Regions from separate parts of the Exiguobacterium sp. s35 genome, predicted to be linked through region 4. Evidence: predicted binding sites of a transcription regulator. Region 4 holds the regulator's gene; each other region holds the start of a gene.
What was found. Region 4 encodes Rex, which represses fermentation and respiration genes when NADH is low (regulators of the CRP and FNR family bind a similar motif). Its sites were predicted from a motif close to TTGTGAAATATTTCACAA; they were not measured.
Positions count from the first base shown of each region.

Region 1: a site for Rex is predicted at 3,566-3,583, ahead of cydD (thiol reductant ABC exporter subunit CydD). Genes of this name have one in related genera too.
Region 2: a site for Rex is predicted at 1,832-1,849, ahead of KNO75_RS03270 (formate/nitrite transporter family protein). Genes of this name have one in related genera too.
Region 3: a site for Rex is predicted at 3,514-3,531, ahead of adhE (bifunctional acetaldehyde-CoA/alcohol dehydrogenase). Genes of this name have one in related genera too.

Region 1 is NZ_JACSKI010000001.1:1,937,648-1,943,074, forward strand. It holds gene cydC (thiol reductant ABC exporter subunit CydC) at 99-1,817, opposite strand; gene cydD (thiol reductant ABC exporter subunit CydD) at 1,814-3,538, opposite strand; gene KNO75_RS09835 (Crp/Fnr family transcriptional regulator) at 3,661-4,350, opposite strand; gene KNO75_RS09840 (glycoside hydrolase family 31 protein) at 4,463-5,427, opposite strand, start outside.
Region 2 is NZ_JACSKI010000001.1:626,926-632,352, reverse strand. It holds gene KNO75_RS03275 (anaerobic ribonucleoside triphosphate reductase) at 1-749, opposite strand, end outside; gene KNO75_RS03270 (formate/nitrite transporter family protein) at 941-1,771, opposite strand; gene KNO75_RS03265 (hypothetical protein) at 2,014-2,313, opposite strand; gene KNO75_RS03260 (hypothetical protein) at 2,540-3,166, opposite strand; gene KNO75_RS03255 (barstar family protein) at 3,336-3,608, opposite strand; gene KNO75_RS03250 (cupin) at 3,660-4,010, opposite strand; gene KNO75_RS03245 (50S ribosomal protein L25/general stress protein Ctc) at 4,247-4,897, opposite strand; gene mutL (DNA mismatch repair endonuclease MutL) at 5,063-5,427, opposite strand, start outside.
Region 3 is NZ_JACSKI010000001.1:674,543-679,969, reverse strand. It holds gene KNO75_RS03490 (zinc-binding metallopeptidase family protein) at 1-594, opposite strand, end outside; gene adhE (bifunctional acetaldehyde-CoA/alcohol dehydrogenase) at 779-3,370, opposite strand; gene KNO75_RS03480 (MarR family winged helix-turn-helix transcriptional regulator) at 3,760-4,206, shown strand; gene KNO75_RS03475 (YebC/PmpR family DNA-binding transcriptional regulator) at 4,287-5,000, shown strand; gene KNO75_RS03470 (Na+/H+ antiporter family protein) at 5,143-5,427, shown strand, end outside.
Region 4 is NZ_JACSKI010000004.1:9,227-14,653, reverse strand. It holds gene KNO75_RS13235 (FAD-dependent oxidoreductase) at 1-361, opposite strand, end outside; gene tatC (twin-arginine translocase subunit TatC) at 584-1,372, opposite strand; gene tatA (twin-arginine translocase TatA/TatE family subunit) at 1,376-1,594, opposite strand; gene KNO75_RS13220 (redox-sensing transcriptional repressor Rex) at 1,594-2,250, opposite strand; gene KNO75_RS13215 (ABC-F family ATP-binding cassette domain-containing protein) at 2,401-4,302, shown strand; gene KNO75_RS13210 (hypothetical protein) at 4,299-4,706, shown strand; gene KNO75_RS13205 (type 1 glutamine amidotransferase domain-containing protein) at 4,862-5,427, shown strand, end outside.

The DNA.
Region 1 (5,427 bases), on a different contig from region 4:
CACACTTTTTGAAAGCATTGCTGCGACAACCCCCATTTGTTGCACCCATATTTGCCAAAAACAAGACGAGCAGCCCACCGACGGGGCTGCTCGTTTTTTTATGATGCGAACACTTCTTGTTCGATTTGTTTCAATTCGTAGAACATGCCTCGCTTCGTCATCAGTTCTTCATACGAACCGACTTCAACGATCCGCCCAGCTTCCATCACAACGATTTGGTCGAAGGCTTCGAGTCCCGTCAAGCGGTGACTGACGAGGATGAGCGTCCCTTCATCTGCTTGATTCAACAGTTCAGAAAAGACGTGCGCTTCCGTTCCGGCATCAAGCGCTGAAGTAGGCTCGTCGAGCAACCACATCAGTCCATTTTTCAGAAGGGCTCGTGCAATCGCCAGACGTTGTCGTTCTCCACCCGACAAGTTCGCTCCTTTCTCAAGGACCGGTTCATCAAGCGCAAACGATAAACGGACACGTTCGAGCGCCACAAGCATCTCTTCATCGCTAAATTCACCGGCCAGTGCCAAATTCTCACGTACTGTTCCGTAAAAGAAGTGATTGTCTTGCAAGACGACACTCGCATGCTGCCAGATTGCAGTCTGTTTCAAATCATTTAAGTATTGATCATCTAATCGTATCGTTCCATCTTCTGTTCGAACGAACGCCAATAAAAGTTGAAGTAACGTGGACTTCCCAGATCCGCTCGGCCCGACGATGACCGTCTTCGAACCGCTCGGGATGTGTAACGTGACATCGTCGATCACGTTCCGATACGTGTCCGGATAGCGATAGCGAACATGCTCAAATGAGATCGATGGGGACATCGTGAAGGTCACGTCCTGTCGTTTCGCTTCAAGCGCCTCAATCGCTTCACTCGGTTCCGTCACTTCAAACAATCGATCAGCGGCTTGCTTACTGTCAGCAAAATGACCCGGGAACACGGCCATCGGTGTCGTATTCTCAAATGCTGTGAGCGACATCATGATGAGCATCGCCAAGAACAACCCGTTCAAGTCTCCCTCTACCACTTGATATGCCCCAATCGCCAAGACACCCCATGAGACGAGTAAAGAGGCAGCGACGACGAGCGCGGAGTTGAAAAACTGGTTCGTCGTGTCTTTCCGCTCTGCTTCCATGTATCGCTCGCTTCGTGTATAGACGGCCTGCTTCGTCCGGTCGAGTTGATGATGAAGCTTCAAATCTCGGTATCCGTACATCATTTCTGTCAATTGAATCGATACATCCCCGCGCAATGCGCGAATCGTCTCGTCATGATAAGCACGAATCCGAGCAAAGCCAAGTGGAATCAAGAATCCAGTGACGAGTACACCGAGTAGGATCCATACACTGACCGCAAACGAGAAGAACGTGACAAAAAAGATGGTGCTTAAGAAAACAAGCACGAGTATGATCGGCGGATAAAACACACGAAGGAAATAGTTTTGCAGACTCTCGACGTCTCCGACGACACGTGCAAGTAAATCCCCGCTCCGATATTTCGCAAAAATCGACGGGACGAGCGGTTCAAGTTGTCGATAAAAACGGACACGTAGCTCGCTCAAAATCGTAAACGTTGCTCGGTGTGACGCGAGACGCTCCCGATAACGACTGCCTGCCCGAATGACCCCGAACAGTTTGATGAGGACGACAGGTACCATGAGCGCATACAGCGGCGGGACGAGACCCGCACGTGATACGAGGTATCCACTTGCCGCAAACAAGGCGACCGCCGCGATCCCAGCTGCATATCCAAAGAAGATGGAGAGAAGGATATCTTTCTTCTCACGCATCATCCATTTTGTGATTGTCCAAAGCGAGTTCATCGGCTCACCCCTTTCTGAAGCGCAAATAGTTCCGCATACTCTGGAACAGCGAGCAACGCGTCATGCGTCCCTTCTGCGATGCGCTTCCCATCCTCCATAAACCAAATCATATCTGCCTCTTTGATTGTATGCAGACGGTGTGCCACCGTGATTAACGTTGCCTCTTTCGACAGCTCAGCGATTGAACGTCTCACAATCTGCTCGGTCTTCAAATCGAGACCTGTCGTCGGTTCATCAAACAGTAGGATGCCTGGTCGTTTAAAGAACGCTCGGGCAAGTGCGAGACGTTGTCGCTCACCGCCTGACAGACCGAACCCGCCTTCTCCAAGCTCCGTCCAGATTCCATTCGGTAACTGGTCGATCACCTCAGAAAGTCCTGCCGCATCTGCTGCTTCTCGTAACGCGAGCTCGTCGCCTTCTTCGCCTAACGCGATATTATCGGCAAGCGTCCCGGCAAATAGATAAGGGTTTTGTGAGATATAGGCAATGTTTCCATACCAGACGGACTCGTCAAACGAATGAAGTGGCTCACCGTCCACGAGGACGCGTCCCGACTTCACTTGCAAGAGTCCGGAAATGACGTTGAGCACTGTCGTCTTCCCGGACCCGCTTGCGCCGACTAAGGCCAGGTGGGTGCCAGAAGGAATCCGACCGCTCAACGGCTGAAGCGCAAAGCGTCCACCTGCATATTCGAAAGATACATCTTCCAGCTCAAGGTCCGGTGTCCGTGAACGAAGTGACTTCGATCCCCATTCGATGCGATCATCTGGGGCGTCTAATACGTCAAAGATTCTTTCTGCCGCACCCATACTTCCACGTCCCGTATGGAAGGCACTTCCTAAATCTTTAATCGCCAAATAATACTCTGGCGCCAACACGAGAATCAAGAAGCCAGAGAAGAACGTCAGGTTCTCCCAAACGACCATCTGTAACGCGACTTCTAACGCCACGACACCGGTACTGAGCATCGAGATAAATTCGAGCATGAGTCCCGATAAGAACGCCGTCTTTAAGACGACCATCGTCGCATCCCGAAAGTCGAGGCTACTCTTCTCAATCGCCTTCGCTTCTTGCTCGGTGCGATTGTAAAGCTTGAGCGTCGTCAATCCTTGTAACACATCTAAAAACTTACCGGAAAATTGGTTCATCTTCTCCATTTGTTCTTCCGATTTTTTTTGGGTCGCAATCCCGATGATGATGAAGAACAGCGGGATAAACGGTGCCGTCACCATCATGATGACTCCTGAGATCCAGTGTTGACTGAAGACAACGACCAAAATAAGAAGCGGGATGATCGATGTTTGGATGACTTGTGGCCAGTATTGGCTAAAGTAAGCGTCCACCTCATCAACTGCATCCATGAACACGCTGACCTTTTTCCCGGACTGACCTGTCAAGGACGATTCGACCGGGCTCGTGGCATACCGATCCAACAATTGTAGGCGTAATGCCTGTTTTGCTTTTTCGGACAAACTCGCACCGATTCGTCCCGATACGTAGCCGAAGAGTGCTCGCGCCAACAAAGCGACAACGAGCCACACCAATGCCGGAAGGATGGCTTCGAATGATTCATCTTTCAAGAAAATTCGGTCGACGATGTCGACGATTAAATACGCTTGCGCTAAAATCGATAGTCCAATCATGATCGCAGACAACACAAGTCCGATGATATGACTTCTTTCAGCGAAAGCAAGGGCTTGCAGTCGTTTCACTGCATTCATCCTTTCTCTATTTACAATTCCATTGCTTTGTGAGATTCATCACTAATTATACAATATGCTACGTTTTGAAGCGAACGCTCCGCTCGTTTGAGTATGTAAAAGACGCCCTCATCTGAGTGGCGTCAATCGCTGTCTTGTTCAAAATATTCAGGATGCCCGATGACGAGTTGATGGGCATCCATGCGAAGCACATCTTCTTTTCGGAGTTTGGCTAAAATCGTCGAAACCGTCTCCCGGGACGTTCCGGACAGACGAGAGAGTTCGATCGCAGTGAATGGGCAGCGGACACGAACGCCTTGTTCGTCAGGCTCTCCTAAATCTTCAATTAAGAAATGGAGCGTATTGATGACACGCTCTTTCGCGCTTGGCGTGATGATTTCTTGGACACGACGCTCATGCAGATCGAGAATCCGGTTCATCTGGCTGATGATATAGAGCAACATGCTCGACTGCGTGGACACGAACCGTTCAAATCGATCCGTCGGGATATAGATGACCTCAATGTCCGTCACGGCCTCGGCCGTATGACGATAGTCTTCCCCCGTGAATAAACCGTTGTAAGGAAAAAATTGTTTCGGTTTCACATAGTCGGCATAATGATGGGTCGCATTCTCGTTCATCCGTTCGAGTTTGACGTAACCGCTCATCAAGAAATAGACACGTTCTCGCGGATCCCCTTCCATGAACAACAGTTGCCCTTTCCGATACGTTCGGCAATAGACGTGCGGAATCAGCTGTTCAAGCGTTCGACTCGGACATGTCGCGAATAGCGTCAACTGCCGTAAATCTTCAATCGTCCACATGTGTCGCATGTGCATCCCCTCTTTTCTACTCTTCTATCCTCAGTATAATGGGATTTTTATTGAAAGCGCTTTCTAATTCCGACAGTTTTCTGACATGACAAAAGGGGGTCGCCCCCCTTTTTCAGTCCAGCATGAGTTCCAACAGTGCATCCTGCAAATCACGCTCGAGTTCTAACGCATGAAGGTCAAACAACCATGCCTCGAGACGTGTCTTTGTCGTCGCCATCTGATACAGGCGATCTTTTAAATCATAGGCGATTTCAGCACGGTCTAAGAACCGATAGAGACGGTCGAGTCGATGTGCGTTCTGCGTCACTTCGACAGGAAGTGTCACGGTCTGTTCCTGTTTCCATTCACCGAGTGGGATGTGTAACGTTTGCGTCTCCGCATCATAGTCCCCTTCCCCGACGACCCCACGGACAAGAATCGTCAACGTCCGATCCGCCGGCACGAGTGTCAAATCACCCGACGTCTCGATGTGGAGCGTACGCGCTTCCCAATCGAGCGTGAACGTTGTTTCAAGCGACGACCCGTTCTCATAATCTCGGCTCTCCCCGTCATCTTCATACATCGTGAACGTGTTCGAGGCACCTGGGAATACGAGTACTTCGAGATCACTCGGATTCCCCGTATCGTTCGCATGCGGTGCATGCGGCATCATCGGGATGATCGCACCGGCTTTGGCGAAGACCGGTTGTTCCTCAAGTCCACGGAACACCCGAATCGACTTGTCCCCTTCATAACGATGTCCCGTGAAGAAGTCGAACCATTCTCCTTTTGGCAACCACACGTTCGCACTGGCGACGTGAAGCTGTCGGTCCATCGGCGTAACGATCGGGGAGACGATGAGTTCACTTCCGAAATAAAACTGATTCGCCACCTCATAAGCCACGTCGTCATCAGGGTGTTCGATATACATCGGTAGCACGAGCGGCAATGAGTCGGCATGATTGCGATAGTTCATCGTATACAAGTACGGAATGAGTTGGTGGCGCAGTCGTAAAAATCGTTTCATCGACTGTTCGGCTTCCATTCCGAAACGCCAAGGCTCTTTTCCGTTGAACGTACTGAACGTCGAATGGAGAC
Region 2 (5,427 bases), on a different contig from region 4:
TCGTTGAAGTTGATACCTTCCTTCACTTTAAAGATTTGAATCGGAAAAATCGGTGTCTCTCCGTTCCCTAACCCACGTTCTGTGGCACGGAGTAACTCCCGAATGAGGATACGTCCCCACTTTGATGTGTCCGTCCCATAATTGATTGAAACGAAAGGTACTTGCCCGCCACCTCGTGAGTGCATCGAGTTCGCATTGTGAATGAACGCCTCACACGCCTGATACGTCGCCGAAATCGTCTCTTCTTCTGCGAGTGTCTCCAATTGCGCCTCGTCCCAGTCAACAGGTAACGATTGGAGTCGGCTAAGTTGACGCTTATATGTCTTCTCGACATACGGTGCTAAGTCGACGTCAAACATCGGAAAAGCCTGCCCCCCATGTTGCATATTTTGATTCGCTTGTAGGATGATGGATGCGAGCGCCATGGCGGAGCGAATGTCTTTCGGGGACCGAATCGTCCCATGTCCTGTATGGAAACCGTCTTTCAACAATTGACCGAGTGGAATTTGACAACATGTCGTCGATCCTGTGATGTAATAGTCCGCGTCGTGCACGTATAAAAAGTTATCAGTGACGGCTTGCTTTGACCGTTCCGACATCAAATATGTCTGCGACAATTCTTTCGATACTTCTGAAGAGAGTCGTGCTAATTTCCCGAGCGGGGACTTCCCGTCAACGTTCGCATTCTCTTGTACTAAGTCTTGGTCTGGTAAGACGCATACGTCCTCATACAACCGTAGTAATTTCAATACCCCTCACCTCACTATATATGGATTAAAAACAGTTTAAATTGTTTTTAAAATCCTATATATAGATTATGACACGTTTTTTTTTGGAAGGTCACGAGTCAATATTGTGACAGTTTACATGTGCGCATACGACAAAAAAGAGCCTCGTCTTCGATGGGACAAGGCTCTACGTTATATGTGACAAACATCATTTATTTAGCAGCTTTCACGACTTTTAATTCGACTTCTTCCTCTAATTCTTGTGCCTCACGAAGACCTTTCGAGTTGAGCCATGTGTAGATGGCTCCCATAAAGAGCGCACCGCCGATAATGTTACCGAACGTCGCAGGAATCAAGTTGTGGATTGCACCTGCCATGCTGATCGTCTCAGGGTGTGGGACGACAAGCGTCAAGGCGAACAAGACGAAGTTGGCGATGACGTGGTCAAATCCTGAAGCGAAGAAGACCGCGACAAGGAAAATCATCGAGAAGATTTGAGCGAATTCATTTTTCATTTGTTTCGGTAAGAAAATAGCGAGACAGACCATCCAGTTACAGAAGATGGCACGGAAGAAAATTTCAACCGTCGTGTGATGCATTTTGCCCTCGACGACTGAGAACAACCAGTTGTTCATGCCAAGTTCTTGGATGACACCAGTCGGTGCGAGTAGTAAGGCGAATAGGATTCCCCCGAGTGCGTTCCCGACAAAACAGAGCAACCAGACGAGCATCGTATCACTGAGCGTCGTATAACCGCGAAGCGTCGACGTCGTGAAATACATCGTATTCCCCGTGAACAACTCCGCTCCCCCATAAATGATCATGACGAGCGCAATCCCGAAAGAGAAGCCCCCGATGAGTGTCGTAAACGGTGATTCCGCTAAATACATGCCGTTGACGACTTTCAACGTGAAGATTGAAGCAAAGCCGATAAAGATTCCGGCTAACATTGCCCGTAAAAAGTATTCCATTGGACGATAATGAATCATTTGCGAGGAAGCCTGTGCTTTTTTCCGTAATGATTCGAGTGCATGGATTTCCATTGATGCCATGTCACAAACCCTTCTTTCTGAATAATTAAATAGGAAAGTATCAGTTCTAATATGTGAAATCATTAACAATATAAACTGTACAGTCTCTGTTGGCAATCACCTCTAGAAGGAATTGACAGAGTGTTCACATCGTAATCGTTTACATATGGCGGATTTGTGACAAACAAAAATTCTCTCGATTTTCGAGAGAATAACAAGACAAATCTTTAGAAAACAATAGTTCGAATAAGTGATTAATCCTTCTTCATGAGTTCATCAAATGTTACATTCAATCTTTCCTCTACATGAAACGTTTCATGATTAACAATCAAAAGTTGCCCACTCATTAAGTCCACCCCTACAAAATCTCCTAGCATATCTTCATAGCCCACAACTGCAAAGCTCTGGTTTTTAAAATCTTCTAAATCTCCAAACTGACTTTCTAACTCATCGTTCGGTAGAATACAAAGATATCTATTCAACCCTTCGACCTGATCCAACAGGATTTCCTTTTCTTTAACAGGTAAAAGCGATTGTATCGATTTCAATGACATATTATACACCTCACTCAAGTTTATGAATTGCCTTGTAATGCTCTTCTGCAATCACTGTATTCCATGATTGTTCAATTAAATGTTAATTAACTGTCTCTTGGTCGACGATTGCGATTAAGACATAGTAAAAATTTTATCAGTGATATTCCTTTCCGATTCTAATTTTTGTGAAATGAATCTCAGTCGTAACAGGACTATGCGTTAAAACATGATCAAATTGAAGCACTCATAATTCATTTTCGTTTAAATAATCAATGTAAAATTTTTGAGGTAAATTCTTTGTCAATTCTTCAATAGATTCATATTTTTTTTCATTAGAAAATAAAATAAACCCAAGTCCATCTCCATCTATTTTAATAAAAGAAGTTGGTATACTCATATCAATTGAAGGTACAACTTGAGTTCTAGAGAACAGCCACTTACCATATTTTTTTAAAGTGAAATTCAATTTATCTTTAAAGATAATGTTATAAAACCCATTTTGAGCAGGCATCCAGTACGTTTCGTTAATCAAAAACCTTAGATCTTTTTCGTTTTCTACTTTTGCATTGCAGTAATAAAAAGAATTCTCATCCTCAGAGCAATAGTTCATAGAATATTTAATTTTCCTTGAATCCATTTTTTCAACCATCTCATTATCCTGACTTATATTTTTAGATAATATAAATGTCATGACTATTGGATATACATTTTGGTAAACCAAAAAATCAATTAAAGCTTTTTGATTATCGTTAATAGTTAAATCATCATAACTAGTGATCTCATAAACCTTTTTAATTTCACCTATAATGAAATAATTATCTTCAAGATGCTCTAATAGACGCTTCCTTTCAATAATTGTAAGCTCCTGCATAGTGATCACCTTTGATTTTTCAGTTTAAAGACCTTGTAATTTAAATCAGCTGTTTTTTCTATTTATTCTTATGATGGTCGGGGACTATAAAAGTTATATTGAAAAATTAGTGATTGTAAAATGGTTACTCTCTTATAGACTAGTTTTATATATTAGTAAGCAAATTAGATTACAAGAAAACAAAATGACAATGTGAAACATAATGTTCTTCATCATACTCTTCTAAGCACATTTTTAAGTACTTAGCATCTTCACTTAACTTCGTTTCAAGCAAAGAATACCCGATAAACGTGATACGTTCAGGAAAAGTTATAAAATCCACATCAGTAATCACATCCCAATTTTTTCCGTAATGATCAGGAAGATGAAGACTTTCTTTTAATAACTGATGTAGTTCTTTGGTGGAAGTAACGTTACTTAAATCGATATATAGATGTGACATATACAGTCTTCTCCCCCACTCTTACCTCAAATCGTCTAAGTTTCATAAAAATTATATCTCAGTCATATCGATTGAGGGATCTAATTCTTCAATTTCGATATCCGTTAATCCTCCACCTGCTTTCGTTTCATGCCATTCCTCTTTCGTCCAAAAAATTGTGTCTCCTGCCCGAACCTTAAAATGTTCATCTTTTTCGCCTCTAATGTAACCCTCGGCACCATGACGAGAAGAAGTAAGTTGGGGTACAACTGTTTGATGATAACCGATGACACTACCTGGTTTTAAATGTATACATCCTATATTAGACCCTTTTTCAGTTTGTATGACCTGTGATATCACAAATTCCAAATTAAATTTTGTAATTCGTTTATCAGTTTGTCTATCAATTTTATAAAACTTCATCATACATCCTCTCAAGAAATAAACTTTTATATGTATTACCGCATTTATACCTATCATCACATTGAAGTAATGTTAATTTGTAATATTTTGGTTCAAGTGATTATGATTTATCCGTTTGACCTAAAAGTATAAAGTTCAGATTTATTTGGACAATCAAACAAAGGAGCATCGCCCCATCTCGGGACAATGCTCCTCTCAATTGAGTCGTGTCACTGTTACAGACACGTATGCAACTCTTATTCTTTATCTTCAGTCGATTCTTCTGTTTCTTCAGAAGATTCTTCAGAAGCTTCTTCAGTTGAACCTTCCTCTGATTCAGTCGCTTCTTCCTCTTCTTCAGCAACCGGCTCATTCACAGAGGCGATGTGCATATCTGGTTCCGAGACAATCGTGTACGATTTATCTTCTGGAAGATCTGCTACCGTCACCGAGTCACCGATTTCGAGGTCTGACACGTCAAGTTCGATGCGTTCAGGGATGTTGGCAGGTGTCGCAGCGACCGTCACTTTATAGAGCGACTGAGCGAGATATCCGCCTTCTTTGACGCCTTTCGCGTCGCCAACAAGGACGATATCCGTTTCGACTTCTGTCTCTTCATCCATCTTCACAGCCATGAATTCGACGTGTTGATAGAAGTTTGTGAACGGGTCTGTTTCCGATCCGTGCACGAGCGTATTGATTTTGTTTCCATCGAAATGGAGTTCAATCAAGGCATTGTCACCGTGGTCTCGAAGAATTTTACGAAGGTCCATCTCGTCAAATACGATTGGAGTGCTGTCTACTTTGTATCCGTAGACGACGCCTAACGCTTTGCCTTCCTTACGCAACTTCGTACGCAGTGACCGTGGGCGTAATTCTCGTTTTGATACTTGAAGTTTGTTCGTCATTTTCTTTTCCTCCTACATGGATATACATTTCATGTCGACATCTTGAGGGTGAGGCAGTGAAAAAGCCACCTCTCAACCTCGATGCGTTGAGTGACATGTGTATAGTTTTCCCATGAGGGCTATTGAATAAACGTTACATCGTGTTAAAACAAGGTAACAAGACGATTACATGACGCGTTTGAACAACTTCTCGAGTTCATACGTGCTCCACTTCACGAGAATCGGGCGACCGTGCGGACAAGTAAACGGAGACGTCGTTCGACCTAAATCATCAATCAATTGTCGCATCATTTCCATATTAAGTGGATGATTCGCTTTGATCGATCGTTTACACGCCATGAGGATCGATGCCTCTTCGCGATATTTCGCAAGATCAATCGAGCGCTGTTTAATTGCCATCTCTACCAAGTCACGAATCGTGCCTTCTAAGTCATGTTGCGGATACCATGTCGGAATCTCACGGACGAGGAACGTGTTACCCCCAAACGGCTCTAACGTGATGCCTGCGTCCGCTAGGAGTGGTAGCACTT
Region 3 (5,427 bases), on a different contig from region 4:
ATCCTTCAGCTGTTCTGCCGTTTCCGAGTCTATCCCTGTACCGTCTAGTGGTAAATAGGATGATGTAATCAAATAACCCATATCAGATGAGTCATTTTCATACGGTGTGATGATGTATCCAGCAGCCCCTTTTGAAGCAAGTAATGACAAATAAGCGTTCGCTTCTCGGTCATTCAAAATCTCTCCATAGTAGTCGATTGTGTACGCATCTTCTCCGTTTTCGTAGGAAAACTCGGTCGTCGGTAATACGATTACTCTTCCTTTAACGTCGGGAATGTTTTGTCCCCATTGCATATGTAAAACCTTACCTTTAAACGGTTTTTCAAACAACATGTTCGAATACCCTTCAAACGTCTCGCCCTCAATCAGGAGTTCGGACCAATATGTCGTTCGCTCTGTGTAGTGAACGATTCGATCCATTTCAACCTGTAAATCGGTTCCTAATGTTTCAAAAAAGTCGGCACTTTCCCAACTGTCTGCACTTCGGTCGATTGACGAAAAATATTCAGCCGTCTCAATCGGCGTCGGATGAATCGGGTTGAAAAAGAGGAATACTGTCGCTACCGAGCGTAGCAGACCGATGATTAATAACATTCTATATTCTCCACTCTATAAGGTAATTAGCTATGTATGCCAAGTTTTATTATAAATTGCTATTTATATTGTGACTATTTAATTTTTCATCAATTTCAATATAATTTTGGGATTTATTTTTGTATTTAGGAAACAATAAAAAAGTGCCCGCTCTCTCGAACGGGCACTTTGATCGATTCTTTACTTATACACCTTCGTACGCTGCGTACATAATTTCTTTCAATTCTTCAACGAGCGGCATTTTCGGGTTCGCCGTCGTACATTGATCTTCGAATGCGTCGACTGCCATTTTGTCAATCTTCGCATCGAGTTCTGCTTTCTTGATGCCTTGCGCTTTGAACGATAATTTGATGTTCAACCGTTGACCGAGCTCGATAATCGCTTGGACGAGTGACTCGACACCTTCAGCTGTCGTACTTGCTGGAAGTCCGAGGTAACGTGCGATTTCTGCGTAACGCTCGTCTGCGATAAATGACTCATATTTCGGGAACGCCGCAAGTTTTGATGGGCGTGTCGCGTTGTAACGGATGACGTGTGGCATAAGGATTGCGTTCGTACGACCGTGTGGTACGTGGAACTCTCCACCGATTTTGTGAGCGATCGAGTGGTTGATTCCGAGGAACGCGTTCGCAAACGCCATACCAGCCATCGTTGAAGCGTTATGCACTTTCTGACGTGCTTCCGCGTCGCTACCGTTTTCATACGCTTTTGGTAGGTAGTCGAAAATCATCTTGATGGCGCGGAGGCAAAGGCCGTCCGTGTAATCGTTCGCCATGACTGAAACGTATGCTTCGATTGCGTGTGTCATGACGTCCATTCCTGTGTCAGCTGTAATCGATGCTGGTACGGTCATGACGAACTCAGGGTCGACGATTGCAACGTCTGGTGTGATCGCGTAGTCAGCAATCGGATATTTCACGTTACGTTTTTTGTCTGTGATGACGGTGAATGGTGTCACTTCAGATCCTGTACCAGAAGTTGTCGGAATTGCAATGAACATTGATTTGTTACCGAGTGTCGGGAACTTGTAAGTCCGTTTACGAATATCCATGAATTTCTGACGAAGGTTTGAGAATTTCTCTTCTGGACGTTCGTAGAAGAGCCACATCCCTTTCGCAGCATCCATCGGTGAACCTCCACCAAGTGCGATAATCATGTCTGGCTGGAAGTGACGCATCGCTTCGGCACCGTTCATGACCGTCTCAACAGATGGGTCTGGTTCGACTTGGTCAAAGATGCGATACTCGACGCCTGCAGGCAAGTTTTTGATAACTTTGTCAGCGAATCCGAGTTTGACCATCATTTCATCAGTGACGATCATCGCCCGTTTTTTCGTTGTGAGCGATTGAAGGTACTGTACTGAGTTCTTCTCGAAATAGATTTTTTCAGGTACTTTGAACCATTGCATATTCACGCGACGTCTCGCCACCTTTTTCACGTTGAGTAGATGTTTCGCCGTCACGTTTTCTGAGACGGAGTTTTTACCGTAAGACCCACAACCGAGCGTGAGTGATGGTGTCATTTCGTTATAAAGGTCACCGATTCCACCATGTGCTGAAGGTGAGTTGACGATGATGCGACAAGCTTTCATGCGAAGACCGAATTCGAGGATCGCATCGTCATCTGTTGAGTGGATGACTGCTGTATGACCAAGACCACCGATTTCGAGCATTTTTTCAGCGATGGCGAATCCTTCTTCACGCGATTGTACTTTATAAGCACCGAGAACCGGGCTCAATTTCTCATGAGAAAGAAGTTCAGTTGCGCCGACCGTTTCAAGTTCAGCAATCAAGATTTTCGTATCAGCTGGTACTTTGAGTCCTGCTTTTTCAGCGATCCACGCTGCTGGCTTCCCTACGATTTCCGGGTTAACCGCGCATGTGTCCGTGCGGATTACGAGTGTTTCAAGTTTTGCTTTTTCTTCAGGTGAGCAGAAGTAGCAACCAAGTGCCGTCATTTCGGCCTTCACTTCTTCGTATACTTCCTGGTCGACGATGATCGCTTGTTCCGACGCACAAATCATACCGTTGTCGAACGTTTTTGAAAGGATGACGTCAGAGATGGCACGTTTCACTTTCGCAGTCTTGTCGATATAGGCCGGTACGTTACCAGGTCCGACACCGAGTGCTGGTTTACCAGTCGAGTAAGCGGATTTGACCATCGCTGCCCCACCAGTCGCAAGAACCATTGCCACACCAGGGTGGTTCATGAGTGCTTTTGTTGCGTCGAGCGATGGAACTTCAACCCATTGGATCAAGTTTTCAGGAGCACCTGCCGCTACCGCTGCGTCACGAAGGACACGTGCAGCTTCACTTGAGCATTGTTGAGCCGATGGGTGGAACGCGAAGATGATTGGGTTACGTGTCTTGATGGCGATGATTGCTTTGAACATCGTGGTCGATGTAGGGTTTGTGACCGGTGTGACCCCAGCGACGACACCGACTGGTTCCGCGATGTATGTGATTCCGTTTTGAACATCGTCTTCAAGGACGCCAACCGTTTTTTCTCCACGGAGTGAGTTGTAAATATATTCTGTCGCAAAGATGTTTTTGATCATCTTGTCTTCAAAGACACCGCGACCTGTTTCTGTATGTGCTAATTTCGCAAGTGCGACGTGTTGCTCAAGTCCAGCGAGCGCCATCGCTTGTACGATATGATCGATTTTCTCTTGGTCGAACGTCATCAACGTATCGAGTGCGACGTGTGCACCCGCTACGAGCGTATCCACCATTTGTTCTGCCGTAGTTTCCACTTTTGCTTTCTCTTTGACTGCCATGTTAGGTTCCTCCTCATAATTGAGAGCTTTTAATGAACATATTGACTTGATGGAAGACACAATGTGATGACTGCTTTCAAGAGATTGTGCTTTCCTTCACATTCATAGAATACAATGTTTTTCAGATTTTGTGGGTGACAACAATGTGAACTCTTTCACAATATTTTTTCGCCTTTTGTTGATAGCTCTTGATTTTTATATGCGTCCTCAGTAAAATCGAATGCGTTTTCATGAAAATGTAAGTCACTATCAATGTAAACGCTTACATCAATTGTGTCTGTTGTATCTCTTCTATGCTGTATCAATCGTCACATCAACCCGTTTTTAGGTTCAACTGCACCTAACTCGTGTATAATGAAAGTAGAACCTAACTAGGAAGTGAATCTACTATGCCGAAACAAGATGCAGCGGACCAGTTCGTCAAACTGATCCCTTTAATTCGTCGTAAACTGCTACGTCGATCTGATTTTCCACAAATCCCGAATTTGAACTTCTCTCATTTCCATCTATTGATGTTGATTGAGGACGAGGGGGCTGTCACGAACGGTCGAATTAGCGAGACACTCTCCATCGCACCGCCGAACGTCACCCCGCTCATCACGAAACTATTGAATGAGGGCTATATCACACGCGTACCGGACGAACGGGATCGTCGGGTCATTTGGAATCAGTTGACAGAGAAAGGTGAACGTATTTTACTCGAACGGAGAGACTCGTTCCGCAGACTCTTCGAGGAACGTCTCGCCTTTCTAAATGAAGATGAAACCGATCGACTCATTGACAGTCTGAAGACGCTCACCGAGATTGTTGAGAAGATGGATAAAGGTGACGAGTAAAACTTCTCTCGTCAATTCACGCAACTTCTTATATAATCTGTAATGAATCTACGTACAAATGGAAAGAGAGATGACATGTAATGGGTCGTAAATGGAACAACATTAAAGAGAAGAAGGCGTCGAAGGACGCTAACACGAGTCGCGTCTATGCGAAGTTCGGTCGCGAGATTTATGTGGCCGCCCGTCAAGGGGAACCTGATCCTGAGTTGAACCAGTCATTAAAGTTCGTTGTGGAGCGTGCGAAAACGTATAACGTGCCTCGTGCAATCATCGATCGCGCCATCGATAAGGCAAAAGGTGGCGACGAGGAAAACTTCGATGAACTTCGTTATGAAGGATTCGGACCGAACGGTGCGATGGTCATCGTCGATACGTTGACGAATAACGTGAACCGTACAGCATCTGAAGTCCGTGCCGCATTCGGTAAAAACGGAGGAAACATGGGTGTCAGCGGTTCGGTCGCGTACATGTTTGATGCGACAGCAGTCATCGGTGTGAACCAAATGTCGGCAGATGACGTCCTTGAACTGATGATGGAACACGACCTTGACGTCCGTGACGTCATCGAGGAAGATGAGACGGTCATCGTCTATGCCGAGCCAGAAGCGTTCCATGCTGTTCAGACTGCGTTCAAGGCTGCTGGGGTTGAAGAGTTTGCCGTGGCGGAGTTGACGATGCTTCCACAAAATGAGGTATCGCTCGATGACGAATCGAAAGAACAGTTTGAAAAATTAATCGATGTTCTCGAAGACTTGGAAGATGTGCGCCAAGTCTATCACAACGTCGACATGTAACATGCCAGCGATAACTTTCACGAGTTATCGCTTTTTTCATATTCGATTTGACAAGGGTCACGTCATATGTTAAATTTCAAAAAGTCTTTATCATATTAAAGTGATACCAAGAGAAAGAAAATGTGAAAGGTGTTGGATCAATATGAACGCAGTACTACTTGCTGTTATCGTCTTGTTTGCACTCGCCATCAGTCGTGTGCACATTGTATTGTCCTTAATATTAGCTGCGCTAGTCGGAGGGCTTGTTGGAGGGCTTGGGTTTAACGATACGTTGACCGCTTTCAGCGACGGTCTTGGCGGCGGAGCGAGCATCGCCCTTAGTTACGCACTTCTCGGTGCATTTGCCGTCGGATTATCGAAGACGGGTCTACCGGACGTCTTAGCTGAGAAGTTGATCGCGATGTCAGGTCGTGACGTATCAGGCAAA
Region 4 (5,427 bases):
GGAGCGTCGGAACGATCGGCCATGAACCTGTCGTGACGATCAAGCGGTCATACGTGTCATGCACGTCTTCTCCCGTCTCGAGGTTTTTGGCGTGGACCGTCTTCGCTTCGGCATCGATGGATAGGACGTCATGTTTCATGCGCATTGTCGCTCCGAGTTCTTCAAGTTCACGTGGAGATGAGTAGAATAATTCTTCTGCACGTTGGACGACCCCACCGACGTGGAGCGCAATCCCACACGAGAGGAAACTGACGTTGTCGTTCCGCTCGTAAACGGTGATGTCGAGATTGTCGTGCTTTGCGAGTAACCCTTTGACAGCTGCTGTTCCTGCGTGTGTACATCCGATGACTGCGATTTTCATATGAGTCGTCTCTCCTTTTATGTTAGACAGTACGTTTCTTTTCACATTGTGATAAACATCACATTTACTTCTTGACCTTAGTGTACTATTTCACAATATAGGATTCAATGACTATGCTCACTATTTCACGTAAAAGTGTCTAAAATTTGAACAGTATGAACTTCCAATTGAACTATAGTGTAGTGCACATAAAAAAGCATCGTCCCATTTACGGAACGATGCTTATTTCTCATTCATCTGTTTCATTAAATCCATCTGTTCTTGCACCATCGCTTCTTTCTCCCGACGTAGCACTCCTTTGTAGGCGACGCGTGAAATCGATAAACTGATTTCATATAGGAAGAAGAGTGGCAACGATACCATAAGGTGCGATGTCAAATCCGGCGGTGTGATGAATGCCGCGACTACGAATAGCGCGAAGTACGCATACTTACGAATCTTCGATAAGAAGTATGGTGTCACGACACCAATCCGGGTCAAGAACATCGTCACGACCGGCAATTGGAACAATAGACCGAACGGGATCGTCAGTTGCAACAAGAACGTGAAGTAATTGTTGGCTCCGATGATTTGTTCGAGTCCGAGGTCTTGCCCGAGGTCCGTCGAGATATCGAGGACGAGCGGGAACAACCAGTAGTAGGCGAACGCAAGACCGATCAAGAACAATCCAAAGATGATCGGGATGTAGGCAAGCGTGCCTTTCCGTTCATTCGGATGCAGACCGGGTGCGACAAACGCCCACACTTGATACAGTAGGAATGGGCTCGCCGCAATCAGGCCGATGATGAGCGCCAAGTTCAAGTAAATCATCAGCGGGTCCGCGACCCCAAAGGCGTTCAGTTCGAGCCCGCGTTCGACGAGATCTTCTTGCAAGTAGGCGAGTACATATTTGACACTCGGCAAAGCCATCAAAAAGAAGGCAAAGACGACAAATGCAGATAGCATCAGTCGTCTTCGCAGCTCTGTCAAGTGATCGGTAAGTTCCCGCTCTTGATCAGGTTGATGATTCATGGCTTACTGCTCTTTCTTTTCGATAGCTTTCTTGTCGTTCTCGTCGTGCTCGTTCATCATGCCGTTCGTTGCATTTTTGAACTCACGAAGCGTTTGTCCGGCCGCGCGACCAAACTCCGGTAATTTCTTTGGTCCGAAGATGATGAGCGCGATGATGGCGATGATGAATAGACTCGCCCCACCCGGAATTCCGACGACGAGTGATGATGCTAGTAATTCCATTATTGATGGACCCCCTCAGCGGTTGGATAGTGTTGCATAAAGTAAATGAGTGACTGCAGCTCAATCGACAAATCGATGTGATGAACGCGAACCGTGTCCGGTACGGTAAGTCGTGCCGGTGTGAAGTTCAAGATGCCCTTGATGCCGAAACGCACCAAGTCGTCTGCGACGGACTGCGCATAGGCAGAAGGTACCGTCAAAATCGCGACGTCAATCTTGTTTTGCTCCATAATCTGTTCCATCTCATCGACGTGATGAATTGGGACGCCTGACATCGTCGTGCCGACTTTTGTCTCGTCTGCGTCGAACCCGACGACGATATGTGTGTTATTGTTTTTAAGGAAGTTATAGTTGACGAATGCCGTCCCAAGGTGACCGACCCCGACCAAGGCGACATTCGTAATCTCGTCCTGATTCAGTGTCTTTCGGAAAAAGTCTAACAGATACTGCACGTTATAGCCATATCCCTTTTTACCGAGCGCACCGAAGTACGAGAAATCACGGCGAATCGTAGCCGAATCGACCTTGACCGCCTCACTCAGTTCTGCTGAAGAGACACGTTGTTTCCCTGACGCATGCAGGCTTTGAATAAATCGATAGTATAGTGGCAACCGTTTGGCTGTCGCTTGTGGAATCTTTGGTTCGTTTTGACTCAACGGAAAGAGCCTCCTTTTTACGACACGTTACAAACGAATCTGAATTTCATACACCTTGATTGTAAACGAATTCACATGACCACTCAACGAATATACCTAAAATCGCTGAAAAATACAGTATACTAAATAGAGAGAAAGGGGTTTTTTCACTTGATCCTACTGCAAGTCAATAACTTATCCAAATCCTTCGGCGTTGAGCCGATTTTAGAAAACGTAAAACTCGAAATCCAAGAAGGCGAACGCGTCGCCCTCGTCGGTCGTAACGGGGCCGGTAAGTCGACGCTTTTGAAGGTCATCGCTGGTGAATATAACTATGACTCTGGGGACATCATGAAGCCGAAAGACGTCACGATCGGCTATCTCGCCCAAGACTCAGGGCTAGAATCCGATGAGACCATTTGGAACGAGATGCTCACCGTCTTCACGGGCTTAATCGAGCAAGAAAAGACGCTCCGTCGCATGGAAGCAGATATGGGCTCGGAACGGATTTTAAATGACGCTGCGGCGTACGAACGTCTCCTCTCTTCTTATGATGAAGAGCAGCATACGTTCAAAGAACGTGGCGGATATCAATATGAAGCAACGATCCGCTCGGTCCTCCACGGAATGCGTTTCTATCCGGACGATTTCGAGCGTCGCATCGACACACTCTCCGGTGGACAACGGACACGCCTCGCCTTGGCGAAGATGCTCCTTCAAAGTCCCGACCTACTCATCTTGGACGAGCCGACGAACCATTTGGACATCGAGACGCTTGCCTGGCTTGAGAAGTACTTGAGCGGCTATAAAGGTGCCGTCCTCATCGTCTCCCACGACCGGTACTTCCTCGACCGTGTCGTCTCGGTCGTCTACGAGCTGTCGCGTCACCGCAGTCGTCGCTTCGTCGGGAACTATACAAAGTATCTTGAACAGAAGGCCGCCCTCTACGAACAAGAAAAGAAGCAGTTTGAGTCGCAGCAAGAAGAGATTGCCAAGATGCAGGACTTCATTCAGCGAAACATCGCCCGAGCGACGACGACGAAACGTGCGCAAAGCGTGCGGAAGCGTCTCGAGAAAGTCGACCGCCTCGATGCTCCAGATGGTGACGAGCGCAGTGCCGTCCTCTCCTTCTCCATCAAACGCCAAAGCGGAAACGATGTATTGAGCGCGAGTGACCTCGCCATCGGATATGAGGACGCAATCGCCCAACATCTTCGCTTCCAGCTACAACGCGGTGAATCGGTCGCCCTCGTCGGCCCGAACGGAGTCGGTAAGTCGACATTACTTAAAGTGTTAACGAAACAGCAAGCCGCCCTGACTGGCGAGATTCGCTACGGGACCGGCGTCGAGATCGGCTACTACGATCAGGAACAACAAAACTTGTCCGACGCGAACCGTGTCATCGACGAGATTTGGAATGACTGGCCGCTCATGCGCGAACAGGAAGTCCGGAGTCTGCTCGGACAATTCCTCTTCAGCGGCGATGATGTCATGAAGCGTGTCCACGAACTCTCTGGTGGCGAACGCGCACGTCTCACGTTGGCCAAATTAAAGCTCGAGCAGCCGAACCTGCTCATCTTAGATGAGCCGACGAACCACTTGGACCTCGACTCGAAGATGATTTTAGAGAACGCGCTCCTCGACTACCCAGGTACAATCCTCTTTGTCTCACACGACCGATACTTCATTGACCGACTCGCGACACGTGTGTTAGAAATCACGCCGAACGGCATCGACGAGTATCTCGGGGACTACTCGTATTACGTCGAGAAGAAAGAAGAACTCGAAGAACTCGCGCGTCTCGCTCGTGAAGAGACGAAGCAGGTCGTTGTGAAGAAACAGCGTGCCGACAAAGAGCAACAACGGGAAGAGCGTCGGATCAAACAGCGCATCGAAGAGATCGAACTTGCGATTGAGCAACATGAGAACCGCCTTGATGAAATTGAACAATTGCTCTGTGAACCGGATGTCTTCAACGACTTCGCCCGCGCCCAGGAGTTGTCAACCGAATCAGACGCAGCGAAAGAATCGATCACAGCTCTCTATGCGGAATGGGAGGAACTCCATACATGATGCGTACCCGTGCCATGCGAATCGAGTTCATCCAAGCGTTCCTCACGGGACTGGCCTACATTGTGCCGACCGGAACCGAGTTCGTGTCTGAACTCATCCGAGGCGAATCGACAATCGTCCCGTCTATTCTCTTTTACTTTTTACCGGTCGTGATTGGCTTCATCATTCAGACGTGGCCAGGGATTCTACTCAGTCTTTTCAGTGGCCTTCTCATGAGTACGCTCTTCATCCGTATCGTCGTCTGGCCGGTCGACGTGACCGTTCATACGTTCTATGCGCCCGGCTCGGTGTGGGCCCACTTCTATGAAGAGACGCTCTTCATGTGGATTCTCGCCCTCCTCGTGTTTATCGTGAGCCGCATCAATACATGGCATCGCGAGAACTATCGACAGCCGAAAGCGTGAACCGTCCGTCCTCTTTTTGCGAGAGGACGGCTTTTTAATTTATGTATAAATTTATTTATAGATTAGGCGTTTTTTCTTAATTTGTTTTTCGTTAGAGTGCGCGTTATTCTAGTCACGTACCGAAACAAAGGAGTATTTCTTAGGAGGAATGACAGATGAGTAAACATGTATTAATGGTCGTGACGAACGCAAAAGAAATGAAGGACGGTCACACGACTGGACTTTGGTTATCCGAATTTGGTGAGGCATACGTCGAGTTCAAACAACAAGGATATGACATCACGGTCGCTAGCCCGAACGGTGGTCAATCTCCAATCGACGCACGCAGTTTAGAAGGAGAAGTACCGGCTGACATTCAAGCGACGGCTCCTCTTCTCGAAGATACGATTGATTTGAAGACGATCACCAACTTCGATCAATTCGATGCCATCTTCATGCCAGGTGGTCACGGAACAATGTTCGACCTTCCACAAAGCGAAGCGTTGAATGTTGCCATCCGTTCGCTATTTGAAGCAGGTAAAACGGTTGCTGCCGTCTGCCACGGTCCTGCTGGTCTTGTCGGTGCGACATTGTCTGACGGGACACCACTCGTGAACGGTAAAACGATTGCGACGTTCACGGATGAGGAAGAACGTGCGACAGGTCTTGATATTTACATGCCGTTCCTACTTGAAACGCGTCTTCGTGAACTCGGTGCGAACATCGTGCTCGCAGACAACTT